DNA from 3 places in the Pantoea sp. SGAir0184 genome. Region 3 is predicted to be linked to each of the others. Evidence: predicted binding sites of a transcription regulator. Region 3 holds the regulator's gene; each other region holds the start of a gene.
What was found. Region 3 encodes LexA, which represses DNA repair genes until DNA is damaged. Its sites were predicted from a motif close to TNCTGTATGTACATACAGNA; they were not measured.
Positions count from the first base shown of each region.

Region 1 (7,692 bases), 140 kb from region 3:
ACTGGAAAGTATCGATAAGATGCGCCAGGCCCTGCACGCGGCTAATGCCAAAGCCGAGATTGTGGTGTATCCGGAAGCTGGCCACGCCTTTAACGCCGACTATCGTCCGAGCTACCACGCCGATTCCGCACAGGATGGCTGGCAGCGCATGCTGGCGTGGTTTAAGCAGTATGGCGTCGCGCCGAACGCGGAATAAAAAAAGGGGCGCCAGCGCGCCCCAACTCAACAATACAACGTATTATCCTGCTATTAAACGGTTTCGGCGCGCAGCTTCTGCGCCGCTTTTACCATGTTGGCCAGCGCCTGACGCGTTTCACTCCAGCCGCGCGTTTTAAGGCCGCAGTCCGGATTCACCCACAGGCGCTGCTGCGGAATACTCTGCGCCGCTTTGCGCAGCAGATCTTCCATCCACTCCACGCTCGGTACGTTGGGTGAGTGGATGTCATACACGCCCGGCCCGATTTCATTGGGATATTCGAACGCTTTAAACGCATCCAGCAGATCCATATCAGAACGTGAGGTTTCGATAGTGATCACGTCGGCGTCCAGCGCGGCGATCGAATCCATGATGTCGTTGAACTCGCAATAACACATGTGGGTGTGAATCTGCGTCTCGTCCTGCGCCACCGCGGCGTTGAGGCGGAACGCGTCCACCGCCCAGCGCAGGTAGGCTGCCCAGTCAGACTGATGCAGCGGCAAGCCTTCACGCAGCGCCGGTTCGTCAATCTGAATGATGCCGATACCGGCTTTTTCCAGGTCCTGCACTTCGTCGCGCAGCGCCAGCGCAATCTGTTTTGCGATGGTTTCGCGCGTCACGTCTTCCCGCGGGAACGACCAGCACAGGATGGTGACCGGTCCGGTCAGCATGCCCTTCACCGGTTTGTCGGTCAGCGACTGCGCATACTTTGCCCACTCGACGGTAATCGGCTGCGGGCGGCTGACATCCCCGATGATCACCGGCGGCTTAACACAGCGCGAGCCGTAGCTCTGTACCCAGCCGTTCTGCGTGAAAACAAAGCCGTCGAGGTTTTCGCCGAAGTACTCCACCATGTCGTTACGCTCGGCTTCGCCATGCACCAGCACGTCGAGCCCCAGACGCTCCTGCTCCGCAATCGCCTGCCGGATGTGTTCCGCGATACCGGTGCGGTAGTGGCCGCCGTCAATGTTGCCTTTTTTGAAGTCAAGGCGCAGGCCGCGGATCTCGGTCGTCTGCGGGAAAGAACCGATGGTGGTGGTAGGCCACGCCGGCAGGTTAAAGCGCTGACGCTGCGCCTGAGCACGCACGGTGTAGCTGCTGTTGCGCTCAGTGTCTCTGGCCTGGATTTGCGCCAGACGCTGCGCCACGGCGGGGTTGTGCACGCGAGCAGAGTTTGCCCGGGCACGAATCGGCGCGCTCCAGGCGTGCAGCGCAGCGGCATCGCGCTGGTTCAGCGCCTGACTCAGCAGCGACAGCTCCGTACACTTCTGTAACGCAAAGGCGAACCAGCTTTTTACCTCATCGTCGAGGCGGGTTTCGACGCTCAGGTCAATGGGGCTGTGCAGTAGTGAACAGGAAGATCCAATCCACAGCTGCTGACGCTGGCCGATCAGCGGCTGCAGGCGCTCAAACCAGCGGGTGAGATCGGCGCGCCAGACATTTCGGCCATTGATCACCCCCAGCGACAGCAGCCAGTCCGCCGGGATCTGCTGGTTGAGCTGCTGGAGATCGTCTTTGCCGTGCACCAGGTCAACATGCAGGCCCTGCACCGGCAGCGTTTTGATGACATCAAGATTCTGACCGATGCTGTCAAAGTAGGTGGTCAGCAGCAGTTTCACTTCGCCCTGTAGCGCGTCGTACGCCGGTTTAAACGCCTCGCGCCACGCCTGCGGCAGTTCCAGCGCCAGCGCCGGCTCATCAATCTGCACCAATTCGATGCCGCGCTGACGCAGTTCAGCCAGCACCTGACGGTACACCGGCAGAATGGCCTGCAGCAGTGACAGACGGTCAAAGGCGTCACCTTTCACCTTACCCAGCCACAAATAGGTCACCGGCCCCAGCAGCACCGGTTTGATGGCGTGGCCGAGCGCCAGCGCTTCATCCACCTCGTCCAGCAGTTGCGTCCAGCTGAGACGGAACTGCTGACCCTGGGTAAATTCCGGCACGATGTAGTGATAGTTGGTGTTAAACCATTTGGTCATCTCTGCCGCCGCCGCAGGCTCACCGCTGGGCGCACGACCGCGGCCGATACGGAACAGGGTGTCGAGGTCAATCGAGCCGTCTTTATTCTGGTGCCGTGCCGGTACGTTACCGAGCAGCAGACTGGTGGTCAGTACGTGATCGTACCAGGCAAAATCGCCGACCGGCAGCAGATCAACACCGGCGTCTTTCTGCTGCTGCCAGTGACGGGCGCGCAGTTCACGACCCACCGCCAGCAGTTCGTCCTGTGAGCTGTTCCCGGCCCAGTAGCTTTCCTGCGCTTTTTTCAGTTCGCGGCGCAGTCCGACGCGAGGGAAACCGAGAGTATGGTTCAGAATGGTCATGTGAGATTCTCCAGAAGTTGTTCGCTGTGCGACAGTCGCAGCAACCGATTTACGTTCATCCAGCGGGCAATCCTGCCGTGCGCTGAGCGTGTTAGCTGGACAAAGGTAAAGTGGCCGTCGCGTCTGTCTGAGATGTTTAGCCGTCCAGATGTTTACACCGCTATAATCTGCGGGTACTGTATGTGTCTCAAGCGCAATTTGTTCAATCTCGATGTGAAGGACTCTCATGATCGAACTCAAACACCTGCGGACGCTGCAGGCGTTACGGCACACCGGCTCGCTGGCTGCCGCCGCCGCCCAGCTTCATCAGACGCAATCGGCGTTGTCTCACCAGTTCAGCGACCTGGAACAGCGGCTGGGCTTCCGGCTGTTCGTGCGTAAGAGCCAGCCGCTCCGTTTTACGCCGCAGGGAGAGATTCTGTTGCAGCTGGCGGAGCAGATTCTGCCGCAGATCCAGCAGGCGCTGCAGGCCTGTCATGAGCCGCATCAGACCACGTTGCGCATCGCTATCGAATGCCACAGCTGCATCCAGTGGCTGACGCCGGCCCTGAACAATTTCCGTCAGAGCTGGCCGCAGGTAGTGATGGACTTCAAATCCGGCGTGACCTTTGATCCGCAGCCGGCGCTGCAGCAGGGCGAACTGGACGTGGTGCTGACGTCCGATATTCTGCCGCGCAGCGGTTTGTTCTATGCGCCGATGTTTGATTTTGAGGTGCGGCTGGTGCTGGCGCCGGATCACCGTCTGGCGCAACTGGCTCACATCACGCCGGAAGATTTGGCCGATGAGGTGCTGATGATCTATCCGGTACAGCGTCAGCGGCTGGACGTGTGGCGTAACTTCTTACAGCCAGCCGGCGTCAGCCCGGCGCTGAAGAGCGTGGATAATACGCTGTTGCTGATCCAGATGGTGTCGGCCGGCATGGGCATTGCCGCGCTGCCGCACTGGGTGGTAGAGAGCTTTGAGCACCAGGGGCTGGTGGTGACACGCACGCTGGGCGACGGATTGTGGAGCCGTTTATACGCGGCGATGCGCGATGGCGAGCAGCGGCAGCCGGTGCTGGAGGCCTTTGTGCGCTTTGCCCGTCAGCACGCCTGCGAGCACCTGCCTTACGTGCGCGATGCCTCGCGCCCCGGCTCCCTGCAGCCGGTCTCGTCCTGATGCCGCGGGCGGCCAATGGCGCCCGTGCTGTTATCCCTGCCCTGCCTGCTCTATAATGCGCCGCCTTAACCGCTACCGGAGAGTTTCACCATGACCAATAATGATGTGCTGCGCAGCGTGCGCTATATGCTGGATTTGAGCGACAGCAAAGTGGTGGAGATTTTTGCGCTGGCGGGCAGTGAAGTACCGCGTGAAGATGTGCAGGCGTGGCTGAAGAAAGATGACGATGAGGCGTTTCGTAAACTGCCGGATGTGCTGATGGGCTACTTCCTCAACGGTCTGATTTTCTACCGTCGCGGCAAAAGCGAAGACGCGCCGGCCCCGTCGGTTGAGCGCCGCATGAATAATAATATCTTTCTCAAGAAGTTACGCATCGCCTTCGCGCTGAAAACCACCGATATCCCGGATATCTTACTGAAGGCTAACTTCAAGGTGTCACAGGCTGAAATCGGCGCGATTTTCCGCAACCCGGATCATAAAAATTATCGCGAGTGCGGTGACCAGATTCTGCGTAACTTCCTGAAAGGCTTAACGCTGATTCAGCGGCCATCGACACCCGCGAAAAAAAGCTAAGCGCCTGAACTGCCGCTTTTGGCCGTGTGTCCCAGTACCCAGCGTTTATGCACGTACAGGGACGCAAAAATCACTATCGCCCCGGCGATAAAGCTCGGCCAGTGCGGCTTCTCCTGCCAGATCGCCAAATTCACCAGTAATCCTGCCGGCACGTGCATGTTGTTCATAATGCCCAGCGTCCCGGCATCGACCTGGGTCGCGCCGTAGTTCCACATGAAGTAACCCAGCCCGGACGCGGCCACGCCCAGCCATACCAGCACACCCCACTGCAGCGTGGTGGTCGGCAGCTTATGCGGATTGCCCCAGATGCACCAGGCGATCACCGCGATCAGCACCGCGCCAAGATAGAACCACGAGAACGCGGTGTGCTGCGGCATTGGACGGACTTCCTGCAGGCGCTTATAGCCCACCATGCCAATCGCAAAGCAGATGTTAGCCGCCTGCACCAGCAGCAGTCCGAACCAGAAATCATCGCTGACTTTGTCGTAGCGGATAATGGCCGCACCGAGCACCGCCAGCAGGGCGCTAAAGGCATAGCCAATGCGCAGCGGGCGCTTGCTGAGCAGGTCATAAATCAGCGTGACATACAGCGGCGTCATCACCGTAAACAGCAGGAATTCCGGCACGCTGAGATAGAGATAAGCCTCAAAGCTGATCAGATACATGATGCCTAATTGCAGCATGCCCACCAGCATATAGAGCAGCAACGTTGAGGCGCGGTAACCGCGCCAGCGCAGAAACGGCAGAAAGACCAGCGCCGCCAGGCCTAAACGCATCAGCACCGAGAACCAGGTATCCACCTGCCCCGCCAGATACTCCCCGATTAAACTAAAAGAAAAAGCCCACAGAATGGTGGTAACGATCAGCAACAGCACGGTTATGTATCCTAAAGTTCAACACTGGCGCTAGTGTAAACAAACTACAGCGCGCTGGCGGGATAATCTGGTTGACATGTGATGAAATTAAACACGATCGCATCTTCCCTGCCCGGTCAGCAGGCACGCGTCCGCATGGCGGGTTGACCGACGGGCGGCGATTTTTATGAGGCAGCGCGCCGTTTTCTCTGACAGAAATGCGCGAAATCCAACATTTACTGGTTTATATCGCTCTTTATTGCCATAAAACTGTAACATATGTGTCACACGTCACAGTAACTGCGCGTAACCATCACTATTCTGTGCGCGAAATGGAAAGGTTGCTTTCTGTTCGCTGTCGTACTTTTTTTGCCCCAACCTGCTGGGAATCGATAACTATATTGCGCCCTTGGAGGGCCATTCTGATGTTGAGTATTTTTAAACCTGCACCACACCAGCCCCAGGTGGCGGATGATCGCGTCGATCCGCTCTATCGTCGTCTGCGCTGGCAGATCTTCTTCGGCATTTTCTTTGGCTACGCCGCCTATTATCTGGTGCGCAAAAACTTTGCGCTGGCGATGCCTTACCTGGTCGAACAGGGCTTTTCCCGCGGCGACCTTGGCTTTGCCCTCTCCGGCATCTCCATCGCCTACGGTTTTTCCAAATTCATCATGGGATCGGTCTCGGATCGCTCCAACCCGCGGGTATTTTTGCCCGCCGGCCTGATTCTCGCCGCCGCCGTGATGCTGGTGATGGGCTTCGTGCCGTGGGCAACCTCAAGCATCATGGTGATGTTCGTGCTGCTGTTTCTGTGTGGCTGGTTCCAGGGCATGGGCTGGCCACCGTGCGGACGCACCATGGTGCACTGGTGGTCGCAGAAAGAGCGCGGCGGCATTGTGTCGGTATGGAACTGCGCGCACAACGTGGGTGGCGGCATTCCTCCGCTGCTGTTTCTGCTCGGCATGGCGTGGTTTAACGACTGGAAAGCTGCGCTCTATATGCCGGCGTTTGGTGCCATCCTCGTCGCCATCATCGCTTTTGCGCTGATGCGCGATACGCCGCAGTCGTGTGGGCTGCCGCCGATTGAGGCATGGAAGAATGACTATCCGCCGGATTACAGCGAGAACCACGAACAGGAGCTGACGGCGAAGCAGATTTTCATGCAGTACGTGCTGCCGAATAAGCTGCTGTGGTACATCGCGCTGGCCAACGTATTCGTTTATCTGCTGCGCTACGGCATCCTCGACTGGTCACCGACCTATCTGAAAGAGGTGAAGCACTTCACGCTGGATAAATCCTCGTGGGCCTATTTCCTGTACGAATACGCCGGGATTCCGGGCACGCTGCTGTGCGGCTGGATGTCGGACAAGGTATTCCGCGGCAATCGCGGTGCCACCGGGGTGTTTTTCATGACGCTGGTGACCATCGCCACCATCATTTACTGGCTGAACCCGCCGGGCAATCCGGGCATAGATATGATCTGCATGATCGTCATTGGCTTCCTGATCTACGGTCCGGTGATGCTGATTGGTCTGCACGCGCTGGAGCTGGCACCGAAAAAAGCGGCCGGCACTGCGGCAGGCTTTACCGGTCTGTTCGGCTATCTCGGTGGATCGGTGGCGGCCAGTGCGATTGTCGGTTACACCGTGGATTTCTTCGGCTGGGACGGCGGTTTCTTAGTGATGATTGTCGGATCGGTGCTGGCGGTGGTGTTACTGCTGCTGACCATGGTCAGCGAGCATCGCCACAAGCAGCAGCAGGCATAATCTGAGCGGGCCGGTGAATACCGGCCCGTTTTATTCAGGCGAGGAATAATTTACGCAGCGTCTGCGGCACCGCGTCATCGGCGTTGCTGCCAATCACTTCCAGCGTCGGCAGGGTATCTTTCAGGCGCTGATGGGCGTTACGCATGATGCAGCCTTTGCCCGCCATACTCAGCATCTCGACATCGTTCATGCCGTCGCCAAACGCGATGCACTCTTTCAGCGAATAGCCAAGCTGTTTCGCCACCGCTTCCAGCGCGTGCCCTTTCGAGACGCCGCCAGCCATCACTTCCAGACAGGTGGGCAGCGAGAAACTGACGTTAACCCGGTCACCCCAGCGCGCTTCAATCGCCTGTTCCAGCGGAACCAGATGCTCCGGATCGTCGCAGGTGAAGAACACTTTGCTGATGCCGTCGGTGGCCAGCATGCCTGGCTGATACACCTGATAGGTGAACACCGATTCCTGGAAAAACTCCGCTTCCTGCGGATTATGGCGGCTGATGTGCCACTCATCGTCGCGGTAAACGTGCGTCAGGATTTTCTCATCGTGATACTTCAGGCCATACAACTCGCTGGCGATATCGCTGTCCAGATTGTGGCTGAACACCAGTTCGCCGTCGGCGTTATGCACGCGCGCGCCGTTTGAGGTGATCATATACGCCGGAATGCCGAGCTTATCGCGCATCTGACCGACGTCGATGTAGTGGCGTCCGGTGGCAAAGATAAAATGCACATCGCGCGCCACCAGTTCCTGTAGCGTGGTGCGGGCAAACGGCGTCAGACGATGTTGCGGAGAAAGCAGCGTGCCATCCAGGTCGGATGC
Region 1 is NZ_CP028050.1:3,972,734-3,980,425, forward strand. Features, by position in the region: gene C1N60_RS18780 (dienelactone hydrolase family protein) at 1-196, shown strand, start outside; gene metE (5-methyltetrahydropteroyltriglutamate--homocysteine S-methyltransferase) at 250-2,520, opposite strand; gene metR (HTH-type transcriptional regulator MetR) at 2,747-3,679, shown strand; gene C1N60_RS18795 (YehS family protein) at 3,770-4,252, shown strand; gene C1N60_RS18800 (carboxylate/amino acid/amine transporter) at 4,249-5,127, opposite strand; gene glpT (glycerol-3-phosphate transporter) at 5,532-6,872, shown strand; gene yigL (sugar/pyridoxal phosphate phosphatase YigL) at 6,907-7,692, opposite strand, start outside.
Region 1: metR (HTH-type transcriptional regulator MetR) is a predicted target of LexA. The motif match lies at 2,695-2,714, and genes of this name have one in related genera.

Region 2 (7,692 bases), 130 kb from region 3:
GAATGGAAGAGCCTAAATCCGAACCCAGGTTACGAAGCTTATTGGTACCGAACAGAAGTACAACAATGACGGCAATGATTAACAATTGCCAAATACTGATACCGCCCATGAGATATGCCTCTAATATTCTGTGAAAAACGGTTAACTGTAACGCACAGAAAGTCCGTTTTTACCCGGACTTAAGCCTGCGACATTACGCGATTTGCACCAGGCAGACAATCAGTTTGTCTTGCGCCAGCCGATGAGCCAGGTGACGATGCCGGCGGCCATTAACAGCGCCGGGAAGAAGTCCCAGTCAGGCCGGCTCAACAGCACGGCGGTGCCACTTAATAACAGTGTAGCCCCGACGCCAAACAGATAACGTGCCTGATGATGACGGGTGCGCTGCGCGTTCAAATCGGTGACGAGTTTATCGACACTGTGCTGCAATAACTTGTGCTGGCGCATACTGTCGTAAAAAAGCTCCGGCAGCTCCGGCAGTTTCTCCGCCCAGAACGGCGCCTTCTCTTTCACCGCCCGCAGGATGGCCGGAATGCCAATCTGATCCTTAATCCAGTCCTCCAGGAACGGCTTGGCGGTTTTCCACAGATCGAGCTGCGGATAGAGCTGACGGCCGATGCCCTCGATGTACAGCAGGGTTTTCTGCAACAGCACCAGCTGCGGCTGCACTTCCATATTGAAACGGCGCGCGGTGTTGAACAGATTGAGCAGCACGTGACCAAAGGAGATTTCCGCCAGCGGCTTTTCGAAAATCGGCTCGCACACGGTACGGATCGCGAACTCAAAATCTTCCACGTTGGTATCCGGCGGTACCCAGCCCGAGTCGACGTGCAGCTCGGCCACTTTGCGGTAGTCGCGGTTGAAGAAGGCGATGAAATTTTCCGCCAGGTAGCGCTTATCTTCTTTGTTCAGCGAGCCAACGATGCCGCAGTCAATGCCGATATACTGCGGATCTTCCGGATGCTCGTAGCTGACGAAGATGTTGCCGGGATGCATATCGGCGTGGAAGAAGCTGTCGCGGAACACCTGGGTGAAGAACACCTGTACGCCGCGTTCGGCCAGCAGCTTCATGTTGACGCCGTGCTGCTCCAGCGTGGCAACGTCGGAGATAGGAATGCCGTAAATGCGCTCCATTACCAGCATGGTTTCGCTGCAGTAGTCGGAGAACACTTCCGGCACGTACAGCATGCGGCTCTGGTCGAAGTTGCGGCGCAGCTGAATCGCATTGGCAGCTTCACGCAGCAGATTGAGTTCATCAATCAGCGTTTTTTCGTAGTCGCGCACCACTTCCATCGGACGCAGACGGCGACCGTCCGGCAGCAGACGTGGCACCCAGCGCGCCAGGCGGTAAATCAGCTTCATGTCAGCTTTGATCACCGGCAGGATATCCGGGCGAATCACTTTGATCACCACTTCGCGGCCGTTGGATTTCAGCGTCGCGGTATGCACCTGGGCAATCGAAGCCGATGCCAGCGGTTTGATATCGAAGTCGTCGAACCAGGTTTCCACCGGGCCGCCAATCGAACGCTCAATCTGCGCCTTGGCTTTCACGCCGTCGAACGGCGCCACGCGGTCCTGCAAAATCGCCAGCTCATCGGCAATTTTCGGCGGGAACAGGTCGCGGCGCGTCGAGAGCATCTGACCGAACTTGATCCAAACCGGACCGAGTTGCTCCATGGCCAGACGCAGACGGATGCCCATCTCGGCTTCTTTGTGCCGGTTGGGGATCCAGAAAACACAGCGCCGCCACAGCCGCAGCGGCAGCGTGATGCGCATATGCGGAATCAGTTCATCCAGCCCGTAGGTCAGAAAAACTTTGATAATGAAGTATAAGCGCCGAATTTCTCCCAGCGTCATTTCGCCTCCAGCTGTGCCAAACGCGCCTCAAACGCATTAAGCGCACGTTCCATCGCTTCTACCTCCTCACAAAACCACGCCTGCTCCAGCGCCCCCGGTGCCACGCGCCACTCTTCGGTCAGCACCTGCCCCAGATAATCCTGACGGCGGGTGACCTGCTGTCTGAGCTGGGCCAGCGCACGCTGAGCGGCCTGGCTGATGCCCTGTGCCGCGATGTCGCCCACCCACGGCGCGAGATATTCGGCCGGATCGAGTTCAGCCAGATCCATCAGCGCGGAGAATTGCTGTACCACCTGCAGATCGCCTTCCACGTCCAGCTCACCGCTGCGAATCAGGCTGGTCAGCTGCTGACGATCGCGCAGCTTAGGCAGCGTGCTGAAACGCAGGCTGACGCTGCAGTCGCTGCGGTCCTGCCAGTCACTCAGCACATCCAGCTGGTTTTCACTGAACACCAGCACCAGCGGAAAATCCAGCTCCTGCAGGCGCAGCAGCAGGACTTTGCCGGCCAGACGCTGGCGTGCGGTTTTCAGGCTGCGATCGCGGTACAACACACGGTTCAGGGCGGTCTCAAGACCGCCGGTGATGAGAGGGGTAAAAGTCATGATTAATCAGAACTTAAAGCCACGATGCAGCGCCACAATGCCGCCGGTCATGTTGTAGTAGCTGGTATTTTCAAAGCCAGCGTCGTTCATCATCGCCTTCAGGGTTTCCTGATCCGGATGCATACGAATCGACTCCGCCAGATAGCGATAGCTCTCCGCGTCTTTTGCCACCAGCTGGCCGATGCGCGGCAGAATGTGGAAAGAGTAAGTGTCGTAGGCTTTGCTCAGCGGCTCGAAAACCGGTTTAGAGAACTCCAGCACCAGCAGACGGCCGCCCGGCTTGAGCACGCGGAACATCGACGCCAGCGCCTTCTCTTTTTCGGTCACGTTACGCAGGCCGAAGGAGATGGTGATGCAGTCGAAATAGTTATCCGGGAACGGCAGCGCTTCTGCGTTAGCCTGCACGTAGCTGACGTTGCCGGTTACGCCGAGGTTGCGCAGCTTTTCGCGTCCCATCTTCAGCATTGAGCTGTTGATGTCCGCCAGCACCACCTGACCGGTTTCACCGACCAGGCGCGAGAATTTTGCCGTCAGATCGCCGGTACCGCCGGCCAGATCCAGGACGCGCTGACCGCGGCGCACGCCGCTGCTGTCGATGGTAAAACGCTTCCAGACGCGATGGATGCCGAACGACATCAGATCGTTCATCAGGTCATATTTCGCCGCGACGGAGTGAAACACGTCCGCGACTTTATCGGCCTTTTCACTTTTGGCGACGGTCTGAAAGCCAAAATGGGTAGTTTCCTGCTGTGATTCATCTGCCATCGGTTTTACCTGTTCCACAAACAATACTTCCCGAAGTGTATCAGAGTCGGGCGATCCGAGCACGCCACCGGCGTGTTATTCGTTGATGCGGCGCAGGGAAGCGGCGGAAGAATCTGCCGCATTTTCAGCGGGCTCGCTGTCATCGGCCCATGTATCATCCGCCGCGTCGGGCTGCGCCTGCTCTGCCAGTTGCGGGTTGATGGGCCGTTTGATCTCTACGCCAAGCGCACGAAACGACTCGCTCTGGGCGATCAGGTTGCCGCGCCCCTGTGCCAGCTTTTTCATCGCCAGCTGATAACTCTGCTGCGCTTTGTCGAGGCTATGCCCGATGCCGCTCATGTCATCGACAAACAGCCGCATCTTGTCGTACAAGCGCGCAGCACGGTCGGCGATGCGCTGGGCATTACGGCTCTGATGCTCATAGCGCCACAGATTATTAATGGTGCGCAGCGCCACCAGCAGCGTGGTCGGGCTGACCAGCATAATGTTTTGCTGCAGCGCTTCGCTGATCAGCTCCGGCTGGCGGTCGATCGCCAGCAGAAACGCCGGTTCGACCGGAATAAACATCAGCACATAATCCAGCGAGCGTAAACCGGGCAATTGTTGATAATCTTTACGCCCCAGCAGCCGGATATGGCCACGCACCGCGTTGATGTGCTCCTGAATCGCCTGTTCGCGCGTCAGCTCATCGTCGGCGTTGAAGTAGCGCTCGTAGGCAATCAGCGTCATTTTGGCGTCAATCACCACATCTTTACCCTGCGGCAGACGCACAATCACATCCGGTTGCATACGGCCCTGCTGCTCCAGCTGCACGCTGACCTGAGTCTGATACTCGTAGCCTTCGCGCAGGCCTGAGGCCTCCAGCACCCGGCTGAGCACCACTTCGCCCCAGTTGCCCTGAATTTTATTGTCGCCCTTCAGCGCTTTGGTGAGGTTGATCGCTTCCTGCGCCATCTGCGCGTTGAGCTGCTGCAACTGGCGAATTTCGTGCGCCAGCGTGTGGCGTTCACGCGCTTCCTGGCCGAAGCTGTCGTTGACCTGGCGGCGGAAGCCGTCCAGCTGTTCGCGCAACGGGCCGATCAGGCTGTTGAGGCTCTGCCGGTTCTGCTCGTCGACGCGTTTTCCGCTGTTTTCGAAGATTCGGTTGGCGAGATTTTCAAACTGCGCACTCAGGCGCTGTTCGCTGTTGGTCAGCAGACGCTGCTTCTCCTCAGCTGCGAAACGCGTCTCTTCTAATCGAATGGTGACTTCCCGTAGTTCGGCTTCCTGCGCGCTGTTAACTTCCAGCTGATTACGCAGCTCGCGGCTGAGCTGTTCACTCTCGGCCCGCCAGTAATCCAGCTGCTGCAGGCGCTCCTGCGCGCCGCTAAGCGTGCCGTGAAGCTGGCGCAGCTCCTGTTCGCGCTGCTGCAGTTGCTGTTGCAGCTGTTCCAGCTGCTGCTGCTGACGCTGCTGCGCCTGTTCCAGCAGGCGGCGTTCAGTGGTGAAGCTGGCGTGCTGATGGCCGGCGCGCAGCTGGGCAATAATCCAGCCAATGCCCAAACCGGCCAGCGCCAGCGCGCCGCTGATGATAAGTTGCTGATCCATAATCCCCCCGCGGATCGTCTCGCTGAGGAGAAGGTAGAGCGCCACTGTATGAATGTCCAGAACATTCATGGCAACCCGCGGATTTTATCGCGGGCGCGATGGGCACCGTCCGGGCAACTACAGGGCGCGTACGGTCAGGTCGCCGGCTTTCCAGGCGTCAATCAGGAAAAACGGCATCGGCAGCACCCATTCGCTGTCGCTTTTCACCTTCGCCGGATAGCACCAGCTGTTGCCGCCGTAAGTCAGCTCCACCTGCTGCTGGCCATTTTCGGCGTTGGCCACTTTGCCGGCCATGCTGGCGAAACCGGCATTGCTGCCGACGTGGAAGCTGTCGGTCTGCCAGCGAATCGGCGCATGCGCCGGCCACGGCTGCGCGTGGTGGAAGTGAAAGATATCGTCGTGATTGAGGATGCTGTCGCGCACCGTTGGCCACAGCGCTACCTTGAGGAAGTACTGGTCGGTAAAGCGCTCGCTGCCGTCATACTGCGCGATAAAGTCGCGCATCTGCTGTTCCACGTTGTGAAACACGCCGTGACAGCCGCCCCACATGCCGGCCAGTAACAGCTCGGTGTGCGAGTAATAATCGCGCATGTGGTGGAACCAGAATGGCGAAGCCAGCCAGGCATCGACGGCCGCCACTTCGCGCTCTGACAGCAGCGAATCCGCATCGCGCACGATGTAGCGTTTTACGCTGGCATCGTCCATCACCAGAAAGCGCCACAGCGTAGGGAAAATGGTTTTCTCCTGCGACATATCCACCAGCTGGGTGTTTGGCTGGGTCAGGCGCTGCCACACGTGCTGCGGCACGCTATCGTCGAGATAAATGCGACACATCCAGTCCGGATAGAGCTCGCGCGCCACCTCAACGTTTTTAATCAGGGTTTCACAGTAGCGCGGCTGGCCGCCGTACAGGCTGAAGGAGATGATATTTTCTGCCGGATTGCTGCGGTTAATCGGCGCAGGTGCCGGTGCGGGAAAAGTCGCTTTCGCGCCCTGACTGAAACGCATGTCGGATTGGGTGAGCGATTCCAGGCCATAACGCGCCACTTCATCTGTCTTATCCAGCCAGCCACACACTTCCGTCAGGCCATCCAGCCAGGTTTCCGACGCCTGCGCGCGCTGCGCCGCCGGTGCCTGATAGATTTTCTGGTAAATCTTGTAGGATTTTTTATGTTCGCCGACGCGCATCAGCGTCAGCGCGTAGTCGCTGAGCACCTGCATCTGGTTAGGCATGACGCGCAGCACTTCTTCGCAGCACTGGCGCGCCAGAGGATAATCTGACGCGGCCATTGCCTGACGAAAGCGCGCGGCGGCACTCTCAACGCGGGCCTGCATTGCAGCAGGGCGGCTGGTAAAACCCGGACGTGGGACAGAGATCGTTTTGCGCATAGGAAATTTCTCAGAATCGGCTGAAATTGCGCGCATTCTAATCAGGCAATTGCTGAGCTCCCTATAAGCCTGGTCTCGAAATCATTCCCTGACTGGCGCGCTAAAGTAAGCGACGCGCGGCATCCACCACAATTTTCACCGCATCGCTTTCTGTCTGCTTCATGGTGGCCGCATCCGGGATCTCTTTTTGCGTGCGATTCACGATGACGCCAGCCACCATGCCGGCACGCAGTCCCTGACTGGCGCACATGGTTAACAGTGTAGCGGATTCCATTTCATAGTTAAGTACGCCCATTTGCTGCCACTCTTTCATCGAGCCCTGGAAGCGGCTCACTACGCGTCCGGAGAAGGTGTCGTAGCGCTCCTGGCCAGGATAGAAGGTGTCTGACGAGGCAGTGACACCAATATGCGTGGTCGCACCGCAGGCTTCTGCCGCGGCCACCAGCGCGGTGGTGCAGGCGAAATCAGCCACCGCCGGGAATTCCATCGGCGCAAAGTGCAGGCTGGCACCGTCCAGACGGACCGAGGCGGTGGTCACCAGCACATCACCCACGTTGATGTGTGGCTGAATCGCGCCGGTGGTACCCACACGCAGGAAGGTACGCACGCCCAGCTGCGCCAGCTCTTCAACGGCGATAGAGGTGGACGGACCGCCGATGCCGGTGGAACAGACAACCACCGGTTTGCCGTCGATCTCCGCCAGCCAGGTGGTGAATTCACGATGCGACGCGAGGTGCTGTGGATTCTCCATCAGCGCCGCGATTTTCTTCACGCGCTCCGGATCGCCAGGAACAATCGCCAGCGTGGCTCCTTTCAAATCGGCTTTGGTGATGCCAAGGTGGAAAACGTCAGACTGGGCCATATCAGACTCCTGGAAGATAAGGGGGAATAAGCGCGCCACTTTACGTCAGCGGCCCGGATAAATATGTGACTGAATTCACTATCAATAATGAAAGTTACATTGAACTAAAGATATTGTGTGACTCTAATCACATATTAGCGGTCTGCTGCGCTGAATTGCTACAAGCGGTGCTGTGTAACCGTAAAAGGCAGTGTTAATAGAGAAGCAGATCAGGTTAACCATCCCTCGTACCCTACGCCAGCCTTGCCGTAAGGCCAGGCTATAGTTACGTGATTGCGCACTTGCTAGCACGGAGAGAACCATGAAAACCGAAGACAATATGGCACAAAAATCCGCCACCGACGGCTTTGCGCCAGCGGTGCAGCCCACCGCAGCCAGCACCATCATTACCGCCAGCGATGCCATTCACGCGGGCGAGACGTCCGTGCCGAGCCAGGGTGAGAACCTGCCGGCTTATTATGCTCGTCCGCAACAGTTTAGCGGCACGCTGCCGGTCGTGCTGGTGGTGCAGGAAATTTTCGGCGTGCACGAGCACATCCGCGATCTGTGCCGCCGTCTGGCACTGGAAGGCTATCTCGCCGTGGCGCCGGAGCTCTATTTCCGCGAAGGCGATCCCAACGATTACAACGA
Region 2 is NZ_CP028050.1:3,964,727-3,972,418, forward strand. Features, by position in the region: gene tatA (Sec-independent protein translocase subunit TatA) at 1-109, opposite strand, end outside; gene ubiB (ubiquinone biosynthesis regulatory protein kinase UbiB) at 220-1,857, opposite strand; gene C1N60_RS18755 (ubiquinone biosynthesis protein UbiJ) at 1,854-2,459, opposite strand; gene ubiE (bifunctional demethylmenaquinone methyltransferase/2-methoxy-6-polyprenyl-1,4-benzoquinol methylase UbiE) at 2,466-3,224, opposite strand; gene rmuC (DNA recombination protein RmuC) at 3,300-4,811, opposite strand; gene C1N60_RS18770 (tetratricopeptide repeat protein) at 4,929-6,200, opposite strand; gene udp (uridine phosphorylase) at 6,301-7,062, opposite strand; gene C1N60_RS18780 (dienelactone hydrolase family protein) at 7,364-7,692, shown strand, end outside.
Region 2: rmuC (DNA recombination protein RmuC) is a predicted target of LexA. The motif match lies at 4,854-4,873, and genes of this name have one in related genera.

Region 3 (7,692 bases):
AGAATGATGATCTCGCCAATACTGTCCTGCTCGGTCTCGAACTTGTTCATGCCCATGGCGTGATCGAGCAGCGCTTCAGCGCTGAGATCCGGCACGGTCGACTCGGGTGAGTACGGCACATTGCGCAGCAGCTGGGTGTAGCACTCCAGCTGTTCCGTCAGCTGTTCACGCGTCAGCGAACGCTGGCGCGATGCCAGCAGCGCGGTCACGCACAGGTTCATGGCGTTGGCCGCGCCGGCTTCGTTGATGCGTACCATCAGACGTGCCGCGATGTCATTCACCACCGGCGTCATCCACGCCGGACGCTGAGGATCGATAGGGTCAATCGCGTCGCGCCACTCCGGAACCTGTTTGTTGAGATAGTTAACCAGCGACAGCGGCTCACCGAAGTTCACATAGCCCTGGCCGAGGTTACGCAGCTTGCGCAGGCCGCGCACCATCTGCATGAAGCCCTCTTTCTCTTTCGCGGCACCGCGCAGCTCTTTGGCATAAGTGCCGACTTCCATCACGTGCTCATAACCGATGTAGATCGGCACAAAGGTGATAGGACGGCTGCCGCCGCGCAGCAGCGCCTGTAACGTCATCGACAGCGTGCCGGTTTTCGGGTCGAGCAGACGGCCAGTGCGCGAGCGTCCGCCTTCAACAAAATACTCCACCGAATAGCCGCGGCTGAACAGCTCGCCCAGGTATTCGCGGAACACCGTGGAGTAGAGCTTGTTGCCTTTGAAGGTACGACGAATAAAGAAGGCACCGAGACGACGGAAAATCGGTCCGGCTGGCCAGAAGTTTAGATTGATACCGGCAGCAATATGCGGCGGCACCAGGCCCTGATGATAGAGCACATAGGACAGCAGCAGATAATCCATGTGGCTGCGGTGGCAGGGCACGTAAACAATTTCGTGACCATCCTGCGCCAGCTGGCGCACGCGTTCGCCGCCGTGCACGTTAATGCCCTGATAGAGCCGACTCCACAGCCAGCCCATCACACGGTCAGTCACGCGGATCGCTTCGTACGAGAAATCCGCCGCCACTTCTTCCATCATTTCGATGGCGTTCTGCTGCGCTTTTTCATGCGAAATCTTCTTGCTGCGCGCTTCGTCTTCAACCGCTTTCTCAATTGCTTTGGACTGCAGCAGCTTGTTGAACAGATCCTGGCGTGCCGGCAGACGCGGGCCGACGGCTGCCAGCCGCTGGCGGGCAAAATGAATGCGTGCGACACGTGCCAGCTTCTGCGCGATCGACTGATCGGTACCGTGTTCGGTGGCCATCTGACGCAGCGAAACCGTGGGCGAGAAGCGGACAAAGCTGTCGCGACCGTGCCACAGGATGGCAAAGAACTTCTGTATACCGTTAAGAATACGCAGATGTGGCGTCGGTTCGCCCTGAATTTCACGGCCTGGCGCACGGCCAAACATCACGGAAACCGGCAGCATCTGTACGTCCAGCGCCGCATTATTGCGGTGCAGATCGAGGTAGTCATGGAAAAGCTTGACCGACTCCGGGTTCGCCACGAAATAGGGGAAGACGCGCGGCCCATCGTGAATAAATACGTGGCGCGGCAGCAGGGTGCCGTCAATCTCCAGCGGCGCCAGCGGATCCGGCAGATCGTGCTTCAGGCACTGTGCGCGTAGCGTGAGCAGGTCCGCCTTTGAATCATAAGGCAAAACATACATCACCGGACGGGTCGGATCGATACCGTGTTCCGAGATCGGATCGGTCGGAATGACCTTACTTTTTACCAAAATAGAGAGTGGTAAATTCAACAATTTGTAATAGAGTTTACGCCAACCTGACATAGACAACTTGAAGCCTCTTGTTAGCAAAGCGCGGCAAGCATACCAGAAAGTGCGGCGAAGATCTGTGGCTGTGCCACCTCGCGCGCCCAGACATTGACGTCAAAAACAGTTAAGGGTTCCACAACATGGCAAATAACGTCACCGGTTTCCTGAGAATCATTAAAGCCGCCGGTTATTCCTGGCAGGGGCTGCGCGCTGCCTGGCAGCATGAAGCCGCTTTTCGCCAGGAGGCGATTGCCGCACTGGTCGCGGTTGCCATCGCCTGCTGGCTGGATGTCGATATCATCACGCGTGTGTTGCTGATTGGCTCGGTGGTGCTGGTAGTCATTGTTGAGATCCTTAATAGTGCCATCGAAGCCGTGGTGGACCGTATTGGTCAGGAACGCCATCCGCTGGCGGGACGCGCCAAAGACATGGGCTCGGCGGCGGTACTGCTGGCTATCTTACTGGCTCTGTTTGTCTGGATCGCGCTGCTTTGGTCGCATTTGCGATAAACATTCCACATTCATCAAGCCGCTGATTTTTCCCTCTGTTTCGGTTTTCATTTCGCCAATACCTGTATATACTCACAGCGACTGTATAAACAACCAGGGGGCGGGATGAAAGCGTTAACCAGCAGGCAGCAACAGGTCTATGACCTGATTCGCGACCATATTAATCAGACCGGCATGCCGCCAACGCGTGCTGAAATTGCTTCGCAACTGGGCTTCCGCTCGCCTAACGCTGCTGAAGAGCACCTGAAAGCGCTGGCGCGTAAAGGTGTCATTGAAATCGTCTCCGGTGCATCGCGCGGTATCCGCCTGCTGATGGAAGAAGAGGCGAGTGAAGGGCTGCCACTGATCGGTCGCGTCGCCGCCGGTGAACCGCTGCTGGCGCAGGAACATATCGAAGCCCACTATCAGGTCGACGCCAACCTGTTCAAACCCTCTGCCGATTTCCTGCTGCGCGTCAGCGGTATGTCGATGAAAGATATCGGCATTATGGACGGCGATCTGCTCGCGGTGCATAAAACGCAGGAAGTGCGCAATGGCCAGGTGGTGGTTGCGCGTATCGATGATGAAGTCACGGTGAAACGCTGGAAGAAGCAGGGCGCGATTGTCCAGCTGCTGCCGGAAAACAATGATTTCCAGCCGATTGTTGTGGATACCCGTGAACAGTCGCTAACCGTGGAAGGGCTGGCCGTTGGCATCGTGCGCAACGGCGAGTGGCTCTGAAACCCGGTTGATCTCCCCCGCTGCGGCGGCGCTCGCGCGCTGGCCGCAGTCTGCTTTAATCATACTCTTGTTCCCGGCCCGTAAGGCGCTCGCTCAGGCCGACTACCGTAACCCTCGGGATGGGGCTGATGCAGCTATTTTCCTCTTCTGATAAAACGCTGTGGCGACTGGCGTTGCCAATGATCCTCTCCAATATCACTGTGCCGCTGCTCGGCGTGGTCGATACCGCCGTGATTGGCCATCTTGATAGCCCGATCTACCTCGGCGGCGTGGCCGTAGGCACCACGGCAACCAGCTTCATCTTTATGCTGCTGCTGTTTCTGCGTATGAGCACCACCGGTTTAACCGCCCAGGCGTTCGGGGCCGGCGATAAACAGGCACTGGCGCGCGCACTGATGCAGCCGCTGCTGATCGCTCTTGCCGCCGGGTTGCTGCTGGCGCTGCTGCGTTCTCCTGCCAGTAGCCTGGCGGCAACGCTGATGGGCGGCAGCGCGGAAGTCCAGCAGCAGGCGCAGATCTTCATTGAAATCCGCTGGCTGAGCGCACCGGCTACGCTGGCTAACCTGGTGATTCTCGGCTGGCTGCTGGGCGTGCAGTATGCGCGTGCGCCGATGGTTCTGCTGATTGTCGGAAACCTGGTCAACATCCTGCTCGATCTGCTGCTGGTGCTGAAATTGCACTGGGGCGTTGCCGGTGCCGCCGCCGCCACGGCGCTGGCCGAATACGTGACGCTGGCAGTGGGATTATGGATGGTGGCGCGCGTACTGAAACTGCGCGGCATCGATTTCAAACTGCTGAAAAACAGCTGGCGCGGTGACGCGGCGCGGTTATTTCGCCTTAATCGCGACATCATGCTGCGCTCGCTCATGCTGCAGATTTGCTTTGCCTCACTGACCCTGCTGGGTGCACGCATCGGACCGGATGTGGTTGCGGTCAATGCGGTGCTGTTGATGTTCCTGACGTTTACTGCCTATGCGCTGGACGGCTTTGCTTACGCGGTGGAAGCCTGCTCGGGTGAAGCGGTAGGGGCAAAAGATCGCAGCCGGCTGCTGCTGATCTGGCATGCCGCCTGTCGCCAGGCGGGTATCGTTGCGCTGCTGTTTGCGCTTATTTATGCGCTCAGCGGGCCGTACATTGTTGCATTGCTTACCTCGCTGCAGCCGCTGCGTGAGATGGCCGATCGCTTTCTGCTGTGGCAGGTAATTTTACCGCTGGTCGGCGTCTGGTGTTATCTGCTGGACGGCATGTTCATTGGCGCGACGCGCGGCCGCGAAATGCGTAACAGCATGATCATGGCAGCAGCCGGTTTCGGTATCACTTTGCTAACGCTGCCGTGGTTAGGGAATCACGGTTTATGGCTGGCGATCACGGTGTTTCTGGCGCTGCGCGGCCTGACGCTGGGATGGATGTGGCGCCGCCACTGGCAGCGTGACAGCTGGTTTAGTCAGCCATAAGCGCAGCGCAGGCACCAGAATAATCTGTAATTCCGTGCACAATCCGAAGCGGCTACTATAATTATCTCAAACGGCGCAGATAAGTAGCGCGTTATATGGTTATTTCCGGCATTACATGAGAAATAAACCATCTCATTCAGGAAGACGTGGAGGATTGTTATGAACAAAGACGAAGCGAGCGGAAACTGGAAGCAGTTTAAAGGGAAGTTTAAAGAGAAATGGGGCAAGTTGACCGATGACGATTTGACCGTGATCGAAGGGAAACGCGATCAGCTGGTGGGTAAAATCCAGGAACGTTACGGTTACGCCAAAGATGAAGCTGAACGTGAATTGAAAGACTGGGAAAGTCAAAACAAAGATTACCGCTGGTAAGTCTCCCGCTTTAAGGATGATGCTCCTACCCGCTGATCGTTACGATCGGCCTGGCACACGGACGTGCCAGTTACCCTTTACGCACCTTCTTCTTACTTTCCACTTCATGATCGTGCTGACAGCTACCCGGCTGTGTGCAGGCCGCCACTTCGGCACAGTTTTCACACAGGCCGTGCGCCTCAATAACGCTATGACGTAAGGTAAAACCCGCCTGATCGGCCAACCCGGCGATGATCTTTTCCACGCCGTGCGCGTGCTTCTCACTGACGGCGGCACAGTTGTCGCACACCAGCATCACCGATGTGTGCGCCGGCTCGTCGAAATGGTGGCACACCACATAACTGTTATTTGACTCCACCCGATGAATAAACCCCTGCTCCAGCAGGAAATCCAGCGCGCGATAAATAGTCGGTGGTTTCGCCTGGGGTTCACTGATGCGCAGTTGGTCCAGCAAATCGTAAGCGCTAATGGAACCGTTCTGCTCCGCCATCAGGCGCAGCACTTCTGCGCGCTGCGTAGTGAGGCGCACGCCACGGTCAAGGCACAGAGATTCAGCCTGCGTGAGCAGTTGTTCGGGCGTGAGGTTTGGCATAAGCATTCTCCAGGTGATGGGTGATGTTATTTTATCACACAAACTTTTACGCTGCTGCCATTGCTTTTTTACCTTATATCATCCAGGAAATGTCCAGCTTTCAGCCACTTATCTGCCGCGTTGCGTCCTGGTACCTCCTTCTGTTAAGCCATGCTTTTCCTTCCTGAGTTTTTTCTCACAGGTTAACCCATCTTTTTGCTTTGCAACTCACTGACTTAGTGGCTATGGTTCAAAAGGTTTTAAGTAATTTCTGGCATCAATTTAGCTGACGTTCATATTTCTGCATAAAACAACAGCAGAATGGTGCGGGCGTGACCAATTCTGCGAATAGCAATGCTAATTCCTTTCAATTCACAGCAATAAAGCGTTAGCCAGCGTTCAGAATAGGGCTAATAAACTATTCCGTCGTAGAGACAGTCCACGACAAGTAAAAGGTGATGGCAGACTCATGGTGAAGACATTATTCAGACGCAAGAAAATTTCTTATGTTGTTGGTTTTAATGCGGTATTTGTTACCTCATCAGCATTTGCTGCTGGCACCTGGTACGATGCGCGTAACGATGCCATGGGGGGAACCGGTGTCGCTTCCTCAACCTGGAGCTCGGCAGTGCTGGCTAACCCGGCATTGATGACCAAAGCGCAGCCTGAAGATAACGTCAGCATCATTTTTCCTTCAGCCGGTGTGCAGATTACTGACAAAGACAAATTAGTGGATCGCGTAGACGAAATTACTGATACGGTGGACCGCTATCGTGACGTGATCAACAACATCACGCTGCCGGAGATCATCAACGGTGCGCCTCAGGTCAGAGCCGCGGCAGGTGATATGGCCAATCAGCTGCGCGATCTGCGCGGTGATAAAGCGAATGGCACCGCAGGCGTGGCGCTGGCCGTCAGCATTCCCAACGAGACCCTTCCTTTCGCCTTCATCACCAAAGCCTACGGCACGGCGCACATCCGCGCTAACGTGGTACAGAGCGATATCGATTATCTGGATCAGGTCGCAAATGGCCGCATTCCCTTGCCGGGCGACCAAAATAATCTGCGCTCCAGTGCCAACGGCCTGGCTGCCCTGATCACCGATTACGGCGTCGCAATGGCGCACGAGTTCACCATCGCCGGTCACCCGGTCTCCGTTGGCGTCACGCCAAAGCTGCAGAAAACCTGGCTGTATAACTACACCGCCAGCGTTTATAACTACGACAAGAATGATATTAACGACAGCCGCTATCGCAGCACCGATACCGGTTTCAACGTCGATGCCGGTATCGCTACCGACTTCGCGGAGAACTGGACCTTCGGCGTGACCGGGCAGAACCTGGTATCGCGCGATATCGACACCAAAGAGGTTAACGGCTATCGCGATACGTATCAGATTCGCCCGCTGGTAACTACCGGACTGGCGTGGAATCGCGGACCCTTTACCCTGACTGGCGATGTCGATCTGACCGAAACCAAACGTTTTAAATCGCAGGAGAGCAGTCAGTACGCTGGCGTGGGTGGTGAATATCGCGTGCTGGACTGGCTGGCGCTGCGTGCCGGCTATCGCGCGGATATGAAGTCGAATGACACCGATGTGTTTACGGCCGGTCTCGGCGTGTCGCCGTTCAACAATGCGGTGCATCTGGACCTGGCCGGTTCGGTCGGCAAAGACAATACCTGGGGCGCCATGGTGCAGCTCGGGTTTAACTTCTGACCACACGATGACGGGCGGCTGTGTCGCCCGTCACAGCTGTGATATCATTGCGCAGTTTCTCATCACTTAACTGCGGATTTACTGCGTTTCATGACCGATACATTCTCTTCGCAACGTTTCTCCATCGCCCCAATGCTGGACTGGACCGACCGTCACTGTCGCTATTTTCACCGTCAGCTGAGCGGCGACACGCTGCTGTACACCGAAATGGTGACCACCGGTGCCATCATCCACGGCAAAGGCGACTATCTGGCCTATAGCGAGGCGGAGCATCCGCTGGCGCTGCAGCTGGGCGGTAGCGATCCGGCAGCGCTGGCAACCTGTGCAAAGCTGGCAGAAGCGCGCGGATACGATGAGATCAACCTGAACGTGGGTTGTCCGTCCGATCGGGTACAGAACGGCCGTTTTGGCGCGTGCCTGATGGGTGAGGCGGCGCTGGTCGCGGACTGTATCAAAGCGATGCGCGATGTGGTCAGCATTCCGGTCACGGTGAAAACCCGCATCGGTATTGACGATCAGGACAGTTATGCTTTCCTGTGCGATTTTGTCGGCACCGTGGCGCAGCAGG
Region 3 is NZ_CP028050.1:3,830,568-3,838,259, reverse strand. Features, by position in the region: gene plsB (glycerol-3-phosphate 1-O-acyltransferase PlsB) at 1-1,796, opposite strand, end outside; gene C1N60_RS18185 (diacylglycerol kinase) at 1,922-2,290, shown strand; gene lexA (transcriptional repressor LexA) at 2,396-3,010, shown strand; gene dinF (MATE family efflux transporter DinF) at 3,139-4,464, shown strand; gene C1N60_RS18170 (CsbD family protein) at 4,624-4,836, shown strand; gene zur (zinc uptake transcriptional repressor Zur) at 4,907-5,428, opposite strand; gene traF (conjugal transfer protein TraF) at 5,877-7,124, shown strand; gene dusA (tRNA dihydrouridine(20/20a) synthase DusA) at 7,215-7,692, shown strand, end outside.